3 regions of the Arthrobacter dokdonensis genome follow, and region 2 is predicted to be linked to each of the others. Evidence: predicted binding sites of a transcription regulator. Region 2 holds the regulator's gene; each other region holds the start of a gene.
The links. Region 2 encodes LexA, which represses DNA repair genes until DNA is damaged. Its sites were predicted from a motif close to TCGAACANNTGTTCGA; they were not measured.
Positions count from the first base shown of each region.

Region 1 (6,121 bases), 220 kb from region 2:
GAGGGACTTGGCGGGGGCGGCGTCCAGGACGGCGCTGAGTTGGGCCATGCCGTCGGGCAGTGCGGTGAACCAGACCCGGCGTTGGGTCCGGGCGCGTTGGTGGCGTTCGGTGAGGGGTTCGGGGTGGTGTTTGTGGGCCAGGGCACGGATTTTGCGGGTCAGGGCCCGCGGGTTCGTCCGTGCGGCCCCGGGCAGGAACAGCGGCTCGATCAGTGTCTGGACGTCGGCGGGGACGTTTTCCAGCCCGGCCAGGATGGCCTTGATCCGTACCGGGTCCAGCAGCCCGTCCCGGAACAGGGCGGTGGTGGCGGGCAGGTTGTTCGCCAGGGTTTCGGCGTCATCGAGGAGCTGGTGCGCGGTGCCGATCCCCACGCAGTGCACGGCCATGATCTCCGCGGCCGCGTACCGGGACCGGTGCCAGGCCTCCCCCAACTCCCCTGCCCGCTCCAGCTCCCCGTCCCGCCCAAGTCCGCCCGGCCCGGGCTCCCCGTCCGGCCCAAGTCCGCCCGGGCCGGGCTCCCCTGCCCGCCCCAGCTCCCCGTCCCGCCCAAGTCCGCCCGGGCCGGGCTCCCCGGTGTCCTGGAGCTTCCCGGTGTCGTGGAGTGTTCCTGCTTGGAGCTTGCGGGCGGTGGTGGCGGGTTGTTCGCTGGGCAGGGGCGGGCGGCGGGTGGCGAAGACGGCCAGGGCGTCGTTTTCCATGGCGCGGGCGAAGGCGCAGAGCCGGTTGGCGGCGTGGATGTAGTCCAGCAGGTCGTTCTCCCCGAGCCTGTGCGGGTCCAGGTGTGCCAGGGCGTCCGCCCCGGCCACCGGGGACCAGGCCACATGGGCCGGGTTGGCCGGCCGCGGGGCCTCGGGCAGGTCCGGGACGGACGCCTGGAGGATCCGTACCCGGCCCAGGTCCGCCGGGCCCGGAAGCAGGGACACGGCCGGGTCGCACTGGTCCGGGACCGCCCACGGCGCATCGGCCATCGGGAAGGGAAACACCGCGGTCCCGCCGGTTCCGTCGGGAGCGGCCCGGTCCGCCCAGCCGTCCTCGGGCATGGAGGCGATCAGCCGGTCAATGTCCTCGTCGCTGGGCCAGCCGGCCCGGTCGTCGGGGACGGCGGGCTGGCGGGCGCACGCGGCCCCGCTCGTGGCCGTGAACAGTTCCCCGGCGTAAGGGTCCGAGGCGATCAACGCCGCCAACGCCGCCTCCGGCACCACGCCAACGGCGTCGCCCATCACGCCTGCCGTGGCGGCACTTGTCCCCGCGGTGGCGGCGGATGCCTGCGCGGCTTGTGCCGCCGCAGCTTCCGAAACGGTGCCGGGCTCCCGGGACGGCGCGTCCCCGGCAACGGCGGCTGCCGGAAAAGCTGGCCCGGCGAGGACTGACGCGGGACGCGCACGCTTGTGCTCCTCCGGCCTGCGGCCGGGGGTCTGATCCAAAAGAGGCGGTCCGGCGGGGGTGGAATCCCCCGTGCTGCCGGGCCGATCCATCGTGCCCATAAACCAAGTCTAGATCACACAATCGGGAAATATAAGTACGTCTAGGAAATATATTCTAGTCATTTTTAAACCCAAAACCCAGCAGGCCGACGGCCCGATCACCGTGCCTCGAAGCGACTGCCACTCCCTGACAGCGGGTTTTATCCTAGCCTCCACAAGGTCAACCGCCAGAACCCCCATCCCCCAGATGCTTATCCCATGCGAGGGTGCACCGTAGGGCCCGGTATCCCATTTTTTCGTAGAGGCCCTTCGCGCCCGTGGGGTTCTCGGTGTCAACGTCCAGGCAGGCATGATCCATGCCGGCCAACTTGTAGCGGGCCATTGCGTCCGACAGCAGTGCTGGGGCAATCCCGCGCCCGCGCCATGCGCGCCGCACGCCCAGCAGCTCTGTGTAGCCTTCCTCGCGGCCTTCCTTGGAAAAGCGTTCGGGATCGTACAAGGAAAGCTGGTAGCCAGCCACTTCACCAGTTGCTGCGTCCAACGCCACGGCCGACCACGCCGGCCGGAGATCGTCGTTCGAGAGGAGAATCCCCCACTGCTGCACACTGCGCGGTTCGGATCCCCAGTGGTCGGCAAAGGCTTCGTTGTGCGCCAGACGCACGGCCTCGGCCAGCTGGGGCGTGAACGTCACGATGCGGATGCCTGCCGGCGCGGGCACCACGGGAGCACCGGCCAGCGGACGCAGCATCTCCGAGTAGTACCGGACCACGGCATAACCGGCTGCTTGCAGCAGCGCGGCATGCGCGGTGCTGCCCTCGTGCGTATGGGTGCGCACCAGAGGCCCCGCCTGCCCGTCTTCGGCAAACCTGGCCCGGACCCGGGCTTCCAACCACGTCAGCAGGGACGAGCCGATGCCGCGACGCTGCCACTTCGGGTCCACGCCACCAAACACCACGGCCTTGGCGCCCGCCGGGTTTTTCGCCACCCGGGCGAATGCGCGCATAGCGCCGGTACCGTCAAATCCCGCCACCGTGTTCAGTGCTGCGGGATTGGCATCGTCCAAGAAGTGCGCGGCCAATTCCGACCGGGAATCATGCCACGGGGCATTCTCTGCAGAAGCGATCCGCTCAACCACCGCCAGCCATTCGTCGAGGTCCTCGGTGCCAAGCGGACGGAATCTGAGGCCGTCAGCGGCGGGCACCGGCACGGCATCGGCGTTCTCCATTCCCCCAGCCTAAACGCCGACACCCTCCAGCACCACGGATTCCGCATTCCCGTCCAGCACCAGGTGGGTGTCTCCGCCCGCGGCAAGGACGCTGTCGTGAGTCACCATGACCACCGCGGCCCCGGAGAGCGCTGCGCGAATGTCCGCAACAAGCTCCCCGGCCTCGTCGGCCCCCAAGTGTGCCGTTGGCTCGTCGAGAAGTACGACGCCGGCCCGCGCCACGAGCGTGCGGGCCACCGACACGCGGGTCCTCTGGCCTCCGGAGAGGTGGTGGCCGCCTGGCCCCACGCGGGTGCCCAGGCCATCCGGAAGGCCGCGGTACCAAGGTCCCAGACCCACGGTCTCGAGCGCGTCTTCGAGTTCCGCGTCGGTCGGGGCGTCGGCAGCTGCACGGGCCAGGGCCACATTGGAACGGAGCGTGGAATTGAAAAGGTAGGATTCCTGCGGGCACCAGGCGACCTGCCGCAGCGACCCGGCGCCGGCCGGTTCCCCGTTGAGGGTGTAGCTTCCAAATTCGGGCTTCAGGAAGCCCAGCAGCACGGCCAGCAGTGTCGACTTGCCGGAGCCGGAAGGGCCGCTGACGGTCCACCACCTGCCCCGTCTGGTGCCGCCGCTGAAGCCCTCAAACACGGGTGCTGCGGCATCCGGGTACCGGGCCGTGACGCCGTTCAGTTTCAGCGAAGTGACGGGCGCGCCGAACCCGCCGTCGACCACCGTGCCCTCAACGACCGGACCGTCAACGACCGTGACGTTTCCGCTGTCCAGCAGGGGCATGGTCCGGGCCATCATGGCGCCCAGCACGGGGAGCTGTTCAACGGCGTCCAGGTACTGCCCGAGGGGTTCGGACAGGGCGAGCATGAGCAGTGCAGCCACGGCCGCGGCACGTGGGTCGGCGCCAGCGACAATGGAGGCCGTGGCGACAGCCACTGCGGCCAGCGACGTCAGCAGTGCCACCGCCGACTGCCCCAGTCCGTTGCTCCAGGCCAGGCGGCGCAGCGGCGCCGAGACGGACATGTCGCGCGCGGCGAACTCGCGGGCCGCGGGCTCCCCCACGCCGTTGGCGTGCAGCTGCCCGGCGGCGGCCAGCAGTGTGGTGGCCCGGCCGGCCAGCCAGGAACGGTGCAGCGCGGCTGCCGCCGAGGCTTTCCGCTGCACCGCGAAAACCACCAGAGGGAGAACCACCAGCGCCAACACGCCCAGCACGGCCACGGGGGCCGCGGCCGCCGGCACCAGCCACAGGACCGAGGCGAGCACGGCAAGGAATGACAAGACGGCCGCGGGAATCGGCACCACGGCGCGCGGCAGGGCGTCGCGGAGCTCGTCGACGTCGGCCACGAGGGTCCCGAGCGAGCCGCCCGAACGCGTCAGCCGTCCCCAGTGCCGCACGTTCCCGCCCAGGGCGTCCCACACCTTAAGGCGCAGCTGCGCGGCCCACCGGAACGCCGCGTCATGGGTGAGGAGACGTTCGCTGTAGCGCAGCAAGGAGCGGCCCACGCCAAAGGCGCGCACGCCGACGATCAGGACCATGAGGTACATGATGGGCGGCTGCGCGGCGGCCCATACGATCAGCCAGCCCGAAATTCCCGACAACGCAGCGGCGCTGAGCGTGGCCAGCGCCGCGACCAGGACGCCGGCGGCTAATCGGGGCGATCGCCACGGCAGCTGCCGCAGCCACCGCCAGCGGAACGCGGGCAGGGCGGTGTCGGGGGTGGGGCTGTCGACCAGGGCGGCTTCCGGGACCAGGGCGGTGGCCGGGGACTTCCCGGCCACCACCGGTCGAAGCGGGTCTTCGCCGACCGCGCGCAAAATGCCGGCCAGGAGGGGGTCGTGCGTGGCCACCACCAGGGCCACGGTGCCGTGCAGCGAGGCCAGCGCCTGCCGAACCGCGTGGGCCGACTCCGGGTCCAGATGGGCGGTGGGCTCGTCCAGAAGGGCCAGGCCGACGGAGGGGTCCGCAGCGATGCGGGCCAGCGCACGGGCCACGGCAACGCGGCGGAGCTCGCCGGGGCTGCACTCCAGCGGCGAACGTCGGGCCAGGTGGGCCGCATTGACGCGCGCCAGCGCCGTGGAGACTGCCGCTGCGGGAACGGGGACGGCGGAGGGCCCGCCTGCGTAGAGAGCCACTTCGGCGGCCACGGTGCTTTCCGTGAACACGGGGTGCTGGGAGACCCACACCGAAGTGCCCGCCGCAGGACGGACCAGGCGGCCGTTGATTTCGGCCCCGTCCACGGTCCCGGCCATCGCGGCGAGGGCGGTGGTCTTGCCCGTGCCGCTGGGGCCGTCCAACACCAGCACTCCGCCGCGCGGGACCTCGGCGGTGAAGCCGCTCAGGGCCGGCTCCGACCGCCCGGGATAGGACACCGAGAGGTGGGCGGCGCGCAGGACAAACGTCCCGGCGTCGTGCTTCCCCCCGTCGGAAGGGTCACCACCGGGATCTTCGGGGCGGAAAGCGGCACCGGCGGACTTGCCGGACTTGCCGGACTTGAGAATTTCATTGACGCGGCGCAGCGCCTCCACGCCGTCTTCGCTGCCGTGGTGGGCGGCGCCGACGTCGCGCAGGGGGCGGAAGCACTCGGGAGCCAGCATGAGGGCGAGCAGGCCAGCCTCGAGCGACATGTCACCGGCCACCAGCCGCACGCCAATGAACACGGCCACGACGGCCACGGAGATGGTGCTGACCAGTTCCAGGGCCATGGAGGAAAGGAACGCCGTGCGCAGCGTTCCCATGGTGGACTTTCGGTACTCCTCGGAGACTTCGGCGAGCGCCTGGCGCTGGGCCCCGGCACGGCGCAAACCCACCAGCACGGGAAGCCCGCGGGCCAGCTCCAGCAGGTGGTTGGACAGGCGGTCCAGGCCGCGGGCGGCCCGTTCCACCCGCTCCTGCGTATGGAAGCCGATCAGGATCATGAAGACGGGAACCAGCGGCAGCGTCAGGGCCACGACCAGCGCGCTGACCCAGTCGGCGAGCAGGATTTGCAGCCCGACGGCGGCCGGCAGCACGGCGCAGGAGACAAGCGCGGGCAGGTAGGCCGTGAAGTAGGTGTCCAGCCCGTCAAGTCCCCGGCTGGCGAGCATCCCCTCGGCTCCCGTCCCGGCCACGGCACCGGTTCCGGCACCTGGCGCGCCTCCGCCCAACCGGTGGGCCATGAGGCGGGCGCGCAGCTCCTCCTTGGTGCCAAGTGCGGCCCGGCGGGCCAGGACCTGCTGGCCCCACGCCGCCGCCGCCATCAGCACGGCGCCCGTGGAGCCCTCCAGGGCAAGCCGCCCAAGCGGGGGCTGCGTGCCGCCCGCCCACGCGGCCAAGGCATGTGCCAGTGCGGACATGAGCAGCACAAGGGCCACGGCCTTCAGCGCGGCGAGCCCGGCCAGTCCGGCGAGCGCGGTGCGCGTGTGACGGCCTGGGGGCAGCGCGGGGCGGGCCACGCTAGTCCTTCCCCGCCGCGGCAGAAGCCGCATTGCCGGACACGACGG
Region 1 covers NZ_CP029642.1:2,134,726-2,140,846, reverse strand. The annotation lists gene DMB86_RS21420 (DUF222 domain-containing protein) at 1-1,485, opposite strand, end outside; gene DMB86_RS09460 (GNAT family N-acetyltransferase) at 1,646-2,650, opposite strand; gene cydC (thiol reductant ABC exporter subunit CydC) at 2,660-6,073, opposite strand; gene cydB (cytochrome d ubiquinol oxidase subunit II) at 6,075-6,121, opposite strand, start outside.
Region 1: DMB86_RS21420 (DUF222 domain-containing protein) is a predicted target of LexA. The motif match lies at 1,528-1,543, and genes of this name have one in related genera.

Region 2 (6,121 bases):
TTTGCCCCGGGCAAGGGCTACCAAAAGGCCGACGACAGCGAACCTCCCGTCATCAACATTGCCCCGCTCAGCGTGGCAGGCAAACTCCGTGAGGGCCTCTTTTCCGACCATACAGTGGTGCTCACCTCCGCCACCCTGGCCATCGGCGAGTCGTTCCAGGCCACGGCCGGCGGCCTTGGCCTGCTGGGTGCGAACGCACCGGCCTGGACGGGAGCCGACGTCGGCTCACCGTTTGACTACCCCAAACAGGGCATGTTGTACGTGGCGGCTCACCTGGCCAAGCCGGGCTTCGGCAATTCTCCCGAACAGCTGGCCGAGTTGGAGGCGCTCATCACTGCCGCCGGCGGCGGTACCTTGGCGCTCTTCTCCTCCCGGAGGGCGGCGGAGGACGCCGCGGAAAAGCTGCGCAAAAAGCTCAAGGTCAGGATCCTGTGCCAAGGGGATTCGTCCATGGCCGGGCTCATCAAGGAGTTTTCCGACGAGCCGGACACGTGCCTGTTTGGCACCATGTCCTTGTGGCAGGGAGTGGACGTCCAAGGCGCTTCCTGCCGGCTGGTGGTCATCGACCGGATCCCGTTCCCGCGTCCGGACGACCCCCTCGTGACAGCACGTGCGCGGGCCGTGGCCCAAAGCGGCGGGGACGGGTTCATCGCCATTTCCGCAACGCATGCCGCCATCCGGCTGGCACAGGGCGTGGGCCGGCTGATCCGTTCCAGCAGCGACCGCGGCGTGGTGGCGGTCCTCGATTCCCGTCTGGCAAACGCCGGCTACGGCGGCTTTCTGCGTGCCGCCCTGCCGCCGTTCTGGTCCACCAAGGACCGCTCCGTGGCCCTCGCGGCGCTCCAAAGGCTGTCCGGGAAGTAGCCGCTTCGCCGTTTGCGGCGCCGGCCCGACATTTTTCCGTCGGCTATCCGACGCGTCGGCCGCGGGCGGCCTTTGGCGTCTCCATTACGCCTCCTACAAAAAATGCCGGCTCCGCCGCTTCGGTTCGCGCACGTCAACAACACGGAAGCGCCCCCGGCCTGGTTGCCGGGGGCGCTGCTGGGTCCCGCGGGGAACGTCTACAGGCTGCGGAGGACGGAGACGACCTTGCCCATGACCGTGGCCTCGTCACCGAGGATGGGCTCGTATCGCGTGTTCTGTGGCAGCAGCCACGTGTGTCCGTCGCGCTGGCGGAAGGTCTTGACCGTTGCTTCGTCCTCCAGCAGGGCGGCGACAATGTCACCGTTGTTGGCCGAGTTCTGCCGGCGGACAACCACCCAGTCTCCGTCGCAGATTGCGGCGTCAATCATGGAATCGCCGGCCACCTTGAGCATGAACAGCTCACCGCTGCCCACAATCTGGCGCGGGAGGGGCATGATGTCGTCAACCACCTGGTCCGCGAGGATGGGCCCGCCCGCTGCGATCCGGCCCACAAGCGGGACAAAGGCAGTGTCCGAGGAACTGCTCAGCTGGGCAAAGTTCAGGCCATTGGAACTGCGGACCTGTTCCGGCTCGTTGACGCCTTCGATGGCCACGACGCCGTTGTCGATGACCAGGGGGATGAGCACTTCCATGGCGCGCGGGCGCTTGGGGTCGCGGCGCAGGTAGCCGTGGCGTTCGAGCTGTGTGAGCTGGTGGGTGACGCTGGAGAGACTTGCCAGTCCCACGTCGTCGCCAATCTCCCTCATGGACGGCGGATATCCCTTGTCGGCGATGGAGCGTTGGATGCATTCCAGAATCTTCTTCTGCCGCACCGTCAGCCCTTTCATGCCGGCCCGGCTGGGAGCCTGCGGGATTCGATGCGGAGGTTCGGGTAGTGCCATGTTCCTTCGATCCTTTCTGCGGATGCAGCCAATAATGTCGGTGCCTGCTCTGGGTCGGTGCCGCCCGGTGCCGCTCGGTGCAACTCCGGGCCCGCTCAATGTCAGTGCCTGCTGGTGGACTGCTCCTGTTGGCTCCTGTTGGCGCATCCTGTACCTCAAGATTAAGCCCGCGATGGACGAATTTCAAACATTTGTTCTATCGAGTCTTGGCAGGAGTCGTTAATAGATGCTAAAACTGATACTACGAAGATAGAACATATGTTCTATCGAACGAACAGCGTATGGAAGTCCGGTCGCCAGAAGCTTTTGCGGTTCCCCCTGGGACCACAGGTGACAGGCCCCTGGCGCGAAAGGAACAAAGTCATGAGTGCATTGGTGATTTCCCATGCAAGCCCCGTCGGAGCGGCGGCCTTCCAGGCGCCCGCAACCATGCCGCTGCGGCTGACGCGCCGCGGCCGCATGCTGCTGCTGGGGCTTCCTGCCCTGGCGGTCACAGCCGTCCTGGCGTTTGCTCTGTTGGCGTTCGTGCTGGGCTCCCTGGCCAGCCCCGCGAATGCGGCCACCAAGGACAGTGCCGCGGGCCTGGCCGCGTCCACCGTACCCGTCACTGTGCTCCAGGGCGACAGCCTGTGGTCCATCGCGGCGGCCGCTGACTCCACCCGTGACGTCCGTGACGTCGTGGCCGACATTGTGACCCTGAACGAACTAGGCAGCGGCGTCCTCCAGGCCGGACAGCGCCTGTACGTGCCGCTGGGCAAATAGTCCCCAGCCGCTCCCACTGCTCGCAGGCTCCCAGCGGGTCCCTCGCGGCTGTGGGCCCACCACCCGCTCCCACTGCTCGCAGGCTCCCAGCGGGTCCCTCGCGGCTGTGGGCCCACCACCCGCTCCCACTGCTCGCAGGCTCCCAGCGGGTCCCTCGCGGCTGTGGGCCCACCACCCGCTCCCACTGCTCGCAGGCTCCCAGCGGGTCCCTCGCGGCTGTGGGCCCACCACCCGCTCCCACTGCTCGCAGGCTCCCAGCGGGTCCCTCGCGGCTGTGGGCCCACCACCCGCTCCCTGCGGGGCGTGATGGGTACAGGTCGGGGGGGCATGGGACGTCACAAGTTCTCTTCCCACGGCCCTGCCACTTAAACTGGAAGCATGGACCAGTTTGAACGCCTCAGCCAGTTGCCGCTTCGCGACGATTTGCGCGGCCAGCATCCCTATGGCGCCCCGCAGCTGGACGTTCCCATCCTCCTCAACGTCAATGAGAACACCTTCGGCGTTCCGCTGGATGCCAAGGAAGCCATCCTCAAGGCCGTTGCGGATGAACTGGACGGGCTGAACCGCTACCCGGACCGGGAGTTCACCGAACTGCGCAGGGCCCTCGCCGCATATCTGGGCCACGGCCTGACGGCAGACAACATTTGGGCCGCCAACGGCTCGAACGAGGTCCTCCAGCAGCTCCTCCAGGCGTTCGGGGGCCCCGGACGCAGCGCCATGGGATTTCCCCCCACTTATTCGATGTACCCGTTGCTGGCCAGCGGTACCGGCACCGCCTACGTCGCAGGCACCCGGGGGAACGGCTTCAGCCTTTCCGCGGCGTCCGCCGCCGAGCAGGTGCGGTCCCTCGCCCCCAACGTGGTGTTCCTTTGCTCACCCAACAACCCGACGGGCACGGCCCTGGGACTGGACGTCGTCGAGGCTGTTTATGAGGCCGGGGAGGCCTCCGAGGCGATCGTGATCGTCGATGAGGCCTACGCTGAGTTCGCCCACGCAGGCACGCGGAGCGCCCTGGCCCTGCTCGAGGGGCGTCCTCGCCTGGTGGTGTCGCGCACCATGAGCAAGGCCTTCGCCCTGGCTGGTGCCCGGGTGGGCTACCTCGCGGCAGCGCCCGAGATTTCCGACGCCGTCCGGCTTGTGCGCCTGCCCTACCACCTCTCCGCGATCACCCAGGCAACCGCTGTCGCGGCCCTCCGAAACTCGGACGCGCTGCTCGCCAACGTGGAGGCCATCAAGGTCCAGCGCGACCGCATCGTGGACGAACTGGTGCGGATGGGCCTCGCGCCGGCCCCGTCCGATTCGAACTTCGTCTTTTTCGGCGGCCTCGCGGACCCGGCCTCCGTCTGGGAACAGCTGCTTGCCGCCGGCGTGCTGATCCGTGACGTCGGGATCGCCGGCCACCTGCGGGTCACCGCCGGCACGGAGGCCGAGACCAGCGCCTTCCTTGACGGACTGCGCGCCATCCTGGCGAAATAGCCCTGGGACCGGCCCGGCGTCGTGCCCCGCTGACGCCCGTGGCCGCCGCTGGGCCGGGCAGGGCACACCGCCAGTGCGTCTAAACTGGTGGTACACCAACACCAAAGTTGCCGGTGCCATGCCATGCCCGGCAGCAGGCGCCCGACGAAGCAAAGGACCGTTGAACCATGACCGAGAACCGCCCGCAGCCCGGCCGGGGACGCACGGCACGCCTGGAACGCGCCACGAGTGAATCCAGCGTGCTGGTCGAAATCAACCTGGACGGCACTGGGGTTTCGGAGATCGACACGTCCGTGCCGTTCTACGACCACATGCTCACGGCGCTCTCCAAGCACTCGCTGATCGACATGAAGGTCAAGGCCACCGGGGACACTGACATCGACGCCCACCACACGGTGGAAGACGTGGCGATCTCGCTGGGCGAGGTGCTGCGCGAGGCCCTCGGCGACAAGGCCGGAATCCGGCGCTTCGGCGAGGCCACGATCCCGCTGGACGAGGCGCTGGCCAACGCGGTGGTCGATGTATCCGGCCGTCCGTACCTGGTCCACAGCGGCGAGCCGGCGGGCCAGGAATACCATCTCATCGGCGGCCACTTCACCGGGTCACTGACCCGGCACGTCTTTGAGGCCATCACCCTGCACGCACGGATCTGCCTCCACATGACAGTCATCGCAGGCAGGGATCCGCACCACATTGTCGAATCCCAGTTCAAGGCCTTTGCCCGCGCCCTGCGGTCCGCCGTGGAAAAGGACCCTCGCGTCACCGGCATCCCGTCCACCAAGGGGCTCTTGTGAGCGGGACAGCGGCGCAACCCGCCCCGCGGCCGGCCGTCACGGTCCTGGACTACGGGTCCGGGAACGTCCGCTCGGCCGTGCGCGCGCTCGAACGTGCCGGGGCCGCGGTGACCTTGAGCGCGCGCCCCGACGACGTCCTGGGCGCCGACGGCCTTGTGGTGCCCGGAGTGGGCGCGTTCGGTTCAGTCATGGCGGAGCTGAAGTCGGTCGACGCCATCCGCATGATCGGACGCCGTGTCGCCGGCGGCCGGCCCGTCCTGGGCATCTGTGTGGGACTGCAGGTCTTGTTTGAGGCCGGTGTGGAACACGGCGTGCGCGAAGAAGGGATGGGGGAGTGGCCGGGAACCGTGGAACTGCTCCCGGCGGAAGTGGTCCCGCACATGGGCTGGAACACGGTCAAGGTCCCGGAAGGCTCCCTGCTGTTCAACGGCGTGGAGAACGAGCGCTTTTACTTTGTGCACTCCTACGCCGTGCAGACCTGGGATTTTGACGTCATTCAGCCGAAGATGAAACCGCCGGCGGTCACCTGGTCAGAGCACGGCGCGCCGTTCATCGCCGCCGTGGAGAACGGCCCGCTGTGCGCCACGCAGTTCCACCCGGAAAAATCCGGCGATGCCGGGGCGCGCCTCTTGCGCAACTGGGTGCAGTCACTGAAGGCGGCTGGGCCCACGCCCCCGACGGACCCCGGGCGGCGCGCCAGCGTCAGCCGGGCAGGGCGTGGGGACTAGATGTACTCGCTGCTGCTCATGGCCCTCGGCGGACTCCTCATTGGGGGCGCCTACACCTTCTACCAGCAAAAGACGCCCCGCTGGATCCCCATCAGCTTTGCCGCGCTCGCCGCCATGTCCCTGGTGGCGGCCTACCTGTTCACCTTGAAGGGCTAGGCAGCCGCACTGCCCGTACAGCCCCGCCCATCCCGCCACCAACCTGTTGAGGACCCGATGACCACCACCCCCATCCTGGAACTGTTGCCCGCCGTCGACGTCGCCGACGGCCAGGCCGTCCGGCTCGTCCAGGGCGAGGCCGGCTCGGAAACCAGCTACGGCTCGCCCCTGGACGCTGCCCTGAACTGGCAGAACGACGGCGCCGAGTGGGTCCACCTGGTGGACCTGGACGCCGCGTTCGGCCGAGGCTCGAACCAACAGTTGCTCCGGGAAGTGGTCCAGGCCCTCGAAGTGAAGGTGGAGCTGTCCGGCGGCATCCGGGACGACGCCTCACTGGAAGGCGCCCTGGAACTGGGCGCCGCGCGCGTCAACCTGGGCACCGCGGCACTGGAAAACCCTG
Region 2 covers NZ_CP029642.1:1,911,598-1,917,718, forward strand. The annotation lists gene DMB86_RS08515 (ATP-dependent DNA helicase) at 1-864, shown strand, start outside; gene lexA (transcriptional repressor LexA) at 1,062-1,805, opposite strand; gene DMB86_RS08525 (LysM peptidoglycan-binding domain-containing protein) at 2,169-2,567, shown strand; gene DMB86_RS08530 (histidinol-phosphate transaminase) at 2,946-4,043, shown strand; gene hisB (imidazoleglycerol-phosphate dehydratase HisB) at 4,211-4,837, shown strand; gene hisH (imidazole glycerol phosphate synthase subunit HisH) at 4,834-5,565, shown strand; gene DMB86_RS20570 (hypothetical protein) at 5,566-5,721, shown strand; gene priA (bifunctional 1-(5-phosphoribosyl)-5-((5-phosphoribosylamino)methylideneamino)imidazole-4-carboxamide isomerase/phosphoribosylanthranilate isomerase PriA) at 5,779-6,121, shown strand, end outside.

Region 3 (6,121 bases), 520 kb from region 2:
GGCGCGACGTACACGCAAGACCGCCGACCGCCGTGTCCGACTAGACTCTTTGACGTCTCGCTTTTGCCCTCAATAGAACGGATCGCGGGTGGATCATCTCACCTTCATGGTCGTGCTTGTCATTGCACTGGCCCTCTTCTTCGATTTCACGAATGGCTTTCACGACACGGCCAATGCGATGGCTACCCCCATCGCCACTGGTGCCATCAAGCCCAAGACGGCCGTGGCGCTGGCCGCCATTCTGAATCTGGTGGGTGCCTTCCTCTCCACCGAGGTCGCCAAGACCATTTCCGGCGGCATCATCAATGAGGGGTCCGGAGGTGTCGCCATCACCCCGGAGATGATTTTTGCCGGACTCATGGGCGCCGTGCTGTGGAATCTCTTCACCTGGCTCCTGGGCCTCCCCTCAAGCTCGTCACATGCACTGTTCGGCGGCCTCATCGGTGCCGCGATCGTCGGCACGTGGTCCTTCGGCGCCGTGAACTTCCTGGTGGTGCTGTCCAAGGTGATCATCCCTGCGCTGCTGGCTCCGGCCGTCGCAGGCGGCGTGGCCTACCTGTGCACCAGGATGGCCTACGGCATCACCAGGCGCTCCGACCCGGACTCCGGCGACAAGCTGACCCAAAAGCGCCGCGGTTTCAAGCACGGCCAAGTGTTCAGCTCGTCCCTCGTGGCGCTGGCACACGGCACCAACGATGCACAGAAGACCATGGGCGTCATCACCCTTGTGCTGATCGCATCCCAGCTGCAGACGCCCGGGACCGGACCACACATCTGGGTCATCACGGCCTGCGCGCTGGCCATTGCCGGCGGCACGTATGCCGGCGGCTGGCGGATCATCCGCACCCTCGGTTCCGGCCTGACCGACGTGAAGCCCGCCCAGGGTTTCGCAGCGGAGACCAGCACCGCCGCCGCCATCCTCGCCTCCAGCCACCTCGGCTTCGCGCTCTCCACCACCCACGTGGCTTCCGGCTCGGTGATCGGTTCGGGCCTCGGTCGAAAGGGTTCCACGGTGCGCTGGGGCGCCATCGGCAAGATCAGCCTTGGCTGGCTTTTCACGCTCCCCGCAGCGGCCCTGGTCGGCGGTCTCGCCGCCCTCGTCATCCGCGCCGGCACCGTGGGAGTCATCATTGTGGCCGTGCTGGGGCTGGGCGCGATCCTCGTCATGTTCTACCTGTCCCAGCGCGAAACCGTGGACCACAACAACGCCATCAGTGACGTTGATGCCGTGGGCGAGGCACTCCACATCCCGAGCAAGAAGGAGCGCGACCGCCTGGCTGCGCAGGTTCGCGCCGCCGAGAAGCTCGCGGCAAAGGCCGCCAAGCGCGCCGCAGAGACCGCGGCCGTCCGCGCCCGTGCGCAGGCAGCCCTGGATCAGGCAGACACCGCCGTCCTCAAGGCAATGACCAAGGCAGCCGCCGCCGCAGGGTCGCCCAAGGCAGGCAAGAAGCAATCCGGTAAGAAGGGTAAATAATGCAGTTTGCGACCATCGCCAACATGGCGGCACAAACCGCCAACAAGCCCGTGATCGACTGGATGGGCTTCATTGTCGTAGCCGTCGTCACGCTCGTCGGGGCCGGTTTTGTCGTGCTCATGTACTCCCTCGGGGTGCGCCTCACCGCCATCAGCAGCGACAACACTGCCAGTCCCAACACGGCCGCCAAGTGGGGTTCGTGGGTCTGCTTCCTTTTCTGTGGCCTGGCAGTGGCGGCGGGCATCATCCTGATTGTGCCGGTGTTCTACAAAACCGTCATGAGCTGGTTCGGCGTCACCGTCTAGCGGTTTCAAGCACGACGCCGGGAAGCCGGGTCTCGCTGGCAGCGGGGGGCGTGGGAGGGCGTGGGGATCAGACGTCCAGAATCATGTTCGTGATCCTTGCGGTCGAGAGCAGCCTGCCGTCGGCGTCCGTCATGACCACCTCGTGGGTGGCCAGGGTGCGGCCCAGGTGAAGCGCGGTGGCAGTTCCCGTGACGAGTCCGGACGTGATGCCGCGGTGGTGGGTGGCGCCGATTTCAATTCCCACGGGACGGCGGGCGGGGCCGGCATGGAACGCGGCCGCGAAGGATCCAAGGGTTTCCGCCAGCACCAGGTGCGCGCCCCCGTGCAGCAGCCCTGCCAGCTGGGTGTTCCCTTCCACCGGCATAATGGCCGTCATGCGCGCGGCACTCATCTCGCCAAAGACGATACCCATCTTCACCACCAGGGCCCCCACTCCCATGGTCCCGAGCCATTCGTGATACTCGTCCGGGACTCCGGCGGCGGCAAGTTCGGCAGCATAGGGCAGCGGCGTGTAATTAGCGTTCATGATGACTAGGCTGGCACCTGTGAGTGAATCTGCCAAGACGGCCCCCCAAACACTTGTTCCCGCTGCCGCCTCGACCGGCGGGGAGCCCCGCCTGTTGGTGATCGACGGACACTCGATGGCGTTTCGCGCCTTCTACGCCCTGCCGCCGGAGAACTTCTCCACGGACAGCGGACAGCACACCAACGCGGTCCACGGCTTTACGTCCATGCTGCTGACCATGATCCGCCAGCAAAAGCCCACGCATGTGGTGGTGGCCTTTGACCTGGACACCCCCACCTTCCGCTCCGTCGAGTACACGGAATACAAGGGCGGGCGCAACAAGACTCCCGAGGAGTTCTACGGCCAGGTGGACCTGATCATCAAGGTCATGGCCGCCATGAACATCCCCACCATCTCGGTTGACGGATTCGAGGCGGACGACATCATCGCCACGCTCTCCGCCCAAGGCGAGGCGGCCGGCTGGAAGGTCCTGGTGGTTTCCGGTGACCGCGACGCGTTCCAGCTCATCACGGACAAGGTGCTGGTGCTCTACCCGAAAAAGGGCATTTCGGACATCCCACCCATGGACGCGGCAGCCGTGGAGGCCAAGTACTTTGTGCCCCCGAACCGCTATTCGGACCTGGCCGCCCTCGTCGGGGAGACCGCTGACAACCTCCCGGGCGTGCCCGGGGTGGGGCCCAAGACGGCGGCCAAGTGGATCAACCAGTATGGGGGACTGGAAGGGATTCTGGAGAACCTGGATTCCATCGGGGGCAAGGTGGGTGAATCGCTTCGCGCCCATGTTGACGACGTGAAGCGCAACCGCCGCCTGAACCACCTGCTGCGGGACATGGACCTGCCCGTGGCGCTCGAGGACACCGTGCTGCGGTCGCCGGACCGTGCCGCCGTGGAGGAGCTCTTTGACGCGCTCCAGTTCAACACCCTGCGCAAACGCCTCTTCGACCTTTTCGCCGAGGAGGAAGCGGTCGACGACGGCGAGGGCCACGAGGTGCCCCGCCACCAGATGATCACGGATGCGGTAGCGCTGAGGGAATGGCTCGACGCCGGAACCCAGGCCGAGGGGGCCCCGGCGCCGACCGCCGTGGAGGTCCTCGCTGAACGCGTCGGCCTCATGGCGGAGGCCACCGGGGTGGCGCTGGTGCGCGCGGACTCGGCAGCCGTCGTCGAACTTGGCACGGCGGATGAGGCACTGGACAAGGAACTGGCGTCCTGGCTCACTTCGGAGGCGCCCAAGGTTGTCCACGAATACAAGGAGGCGCTGAAGGCCCTGGCCCCGCGCGGGCTGTCCCTGGCCGGGGTGGTGGATGACACCTCCATTTCCGGGTACCTGATCCAGCCGGACCGGCGCAGCTACGACCTGCCGGACCTGAGCCAGGTGCACTTGAAGGTCACTTTCTCGGCCGCCGGTTCCTCGGACGCCGGCCAGCTGGACCTGGGCCTGGAGGAGGGGGCAAAATTTGCCGACGCCGTGCAGCGCGGCTACGTGGCCCTGCTCCTGAGCGGGCACTTTGCCCCCATGCTGGCCGAACGCGGCGCAGCCCGCCTGCTGGCCGAGCTGGAGCTGCCGCTGGCCGCGGTCCTGGCCGACATGGAGCTGACCGGCATCGACATCTCGCGCGAACGCCTCGACACCCTCATGGACGACCTCACCTCCACCATGGAGGCCGCGCAGGCCGCCGCGTTTGCCGCGATCGGCCACGAAGTGAACCTGGGCTCGCCCAAACAGCTCCAGCAGGTGTTGTTCGAGGAACTTGAGCTGCCCAAGACGAAGAAGATCAAGACCGGCTACACGACCGACGCGGCATCGCTGAAGGCGCTGCTGGAGAAGACCGGGCACGAGTTCCTCGCCCAGCTCATGGCGCACCGCGAGGCCTCCAAACTGCGGCAGATGGTGGAAACGCTCAAGAAGTCCGTGGCGGAGGACGGCCGCATTCACACCACCTACGCGCAAAACGTGGCGGCCACCGGCAGGCTGTCCTCCAACAACCCGAACCTGCAGAACATCCCCATCCGCAGCGAAGAGGGCCGGCGCGTCCGGGACATGTTCGTGGTCGGTGCCGGCTACGAGTGCCTGCTCGCGGCCGACTACTCGCAGATTGAGATGCGCATCATGGCGCACCTCTCAGCCGACGCCGGGCTCATCCAGGCCTATGCGGAAGGTGAGGACCTGCACCGCTACGTCGGATCCCACGTCTTCGGCGTCGCCCCGGCGGAAGTCACCTCCGCCATGCGCTCAAAGGTCAAGGCGATGTCCTACGGGCTGGCCTACGGTCTGACCAGTTTCGGCCTCTCCAAGCAACTGGAGATCTCCGTGGACGAGGCCCGCACGCTCGTGAAGGACTACTTTGACCGGTTTGGCGGCGTGCGGGACTACCTGCGCGGCGTCGTCGAACAGGCCCGCATTGACGGCTACACCTCCACCATTGAAGGACGCCGCCGCTACCTGCCCGACCTCTCCAGCACGGACCGCCAGTTGCGCGAGCTGGCGGAACGCGTCGCCTTGAATTCGCCCATCCAGGGCTCCGCGGCGGACATCATCAAGCACGCCATGCTCGGCGTCGCCGCGGAACTGACGAGGCAGGGCCTGAAATCCCGCATGCTGCTGCAGGTCCACGATGAACTGGTCCTGGAAGTGTGGCCGGGGGAGCGGGAGGCAGTGGAGGCCCTGGTGGTGGCCCAGATGGGCGCCGCCGCCAACTTGCTCGTGCCCCTGGAAGTACAGGTGGGCGTCGGCGCCAGCTGGAACGACGCCGGACACTGAGCCCCAGCCCCATCCCGCCGCACGCCCCCGCCCCTCCAGGGAAGGAACCACCATGAGCACGGACCGCGAACCATCCACCCGCCACCCGCGGCCGTTCCCCTATGAACTGCGCACCTTCCCCGTCCGCCTCGTGGACGGGGAAGTCCCCGCAGAGGTCGCCTCGTGGACACAGGCGGTGGCGCTGGGGTTTTACGGCAACGCCCCCACGCCGGAGGACATCGCCAAGTTTGCGGCCGTGGAGCAGGTGGACGGGCGCATGGCAACAGGGGCCTACCTCACCGACGCCGCAGCGCCCGCGGGCGCGTGGGGTCCGGAGTATCCCGTGGCCACCTATGCCTACCACCGCAAGACCCTCAATGTGGGCGGCGGCACGCTCCTGCCGGTGCACCAGATCACCGCCGTCACGGTACGCCCCAGCCACCGCCGGCGCGGCATCCTGCGCGCCATGATCAGCTCGGACCTGGCCCAGGCGAAGGCCGCGGGAATCCCGATCGCCGCGCTCACGGCGTCCGAAGCCGTCATTTACGGGCGGTTCGGCTTCGGCGTGGCCACGCATGTGTGCCAGGTGGAGGTGGCCAGCCGTGGCGGGATCACTCTGCTCAATCCGGGAGCGGCGGCCCTGGGCACGGTGGAGGTGGCCGACGCCCTCGCCGTGCGAGACCTGCACAATGAAATCTTTGCCCGCGTCCACGCCGCCACCTACGGCTCGATCGGCCGGCACGACATGTACCGCCTGGTCGCCTCGGGGCAGGGCAACTACGCGGACATGGAACCTGCCAAAAACATCCGGGCCGCCCTGCACTACGATTCCGCCGGCGCCGTGGACGGCTATGTCACCTATAAGCCGGACGATGCCGCCCGTCCACCCACGGTCAAGATCGTGGACCTGCTGGCGGCGGGGGAGGGCGCCTATCTGGCCCTCTGGAACTACCTCGGCTCCCTGGACCTGATCGAACGCGTCACCTGGGACATGGCGCCCGAGGTGGATCCGCTGGAATGGGCCATGGCTGCCAAGCGGGACTACAAGCGGACCGAAACCGAGGACCACCTGTGGC
Region 3 covers NZ_CP029642.1:2,436,243-2,442,363, forward strand. The annotation lists gene DMB86_RS10875 (inorganic phosphate transporter) at 107-1,474, shown strand; gene DMB86_RS10880 (hypothetical protein) at 1,474-1,779, shown strand; gene DMB86_RS10885 (hotdog fold thioesterase) at 1,847-2,305, opposite strand; gene polA (DNA polymerase I) at 2,421-5,066, shown strand; gene DMB86_RS10895 (GNAT family N-acetyltransferase) at 5,119-6,121, shown strand, end outside.
Region 3: DMB86_RS10885 (hotdog fold thioesterase) is a predicted target of LexA. The motif match lies at 2,351-2,366, and genes of this name have one in related genera.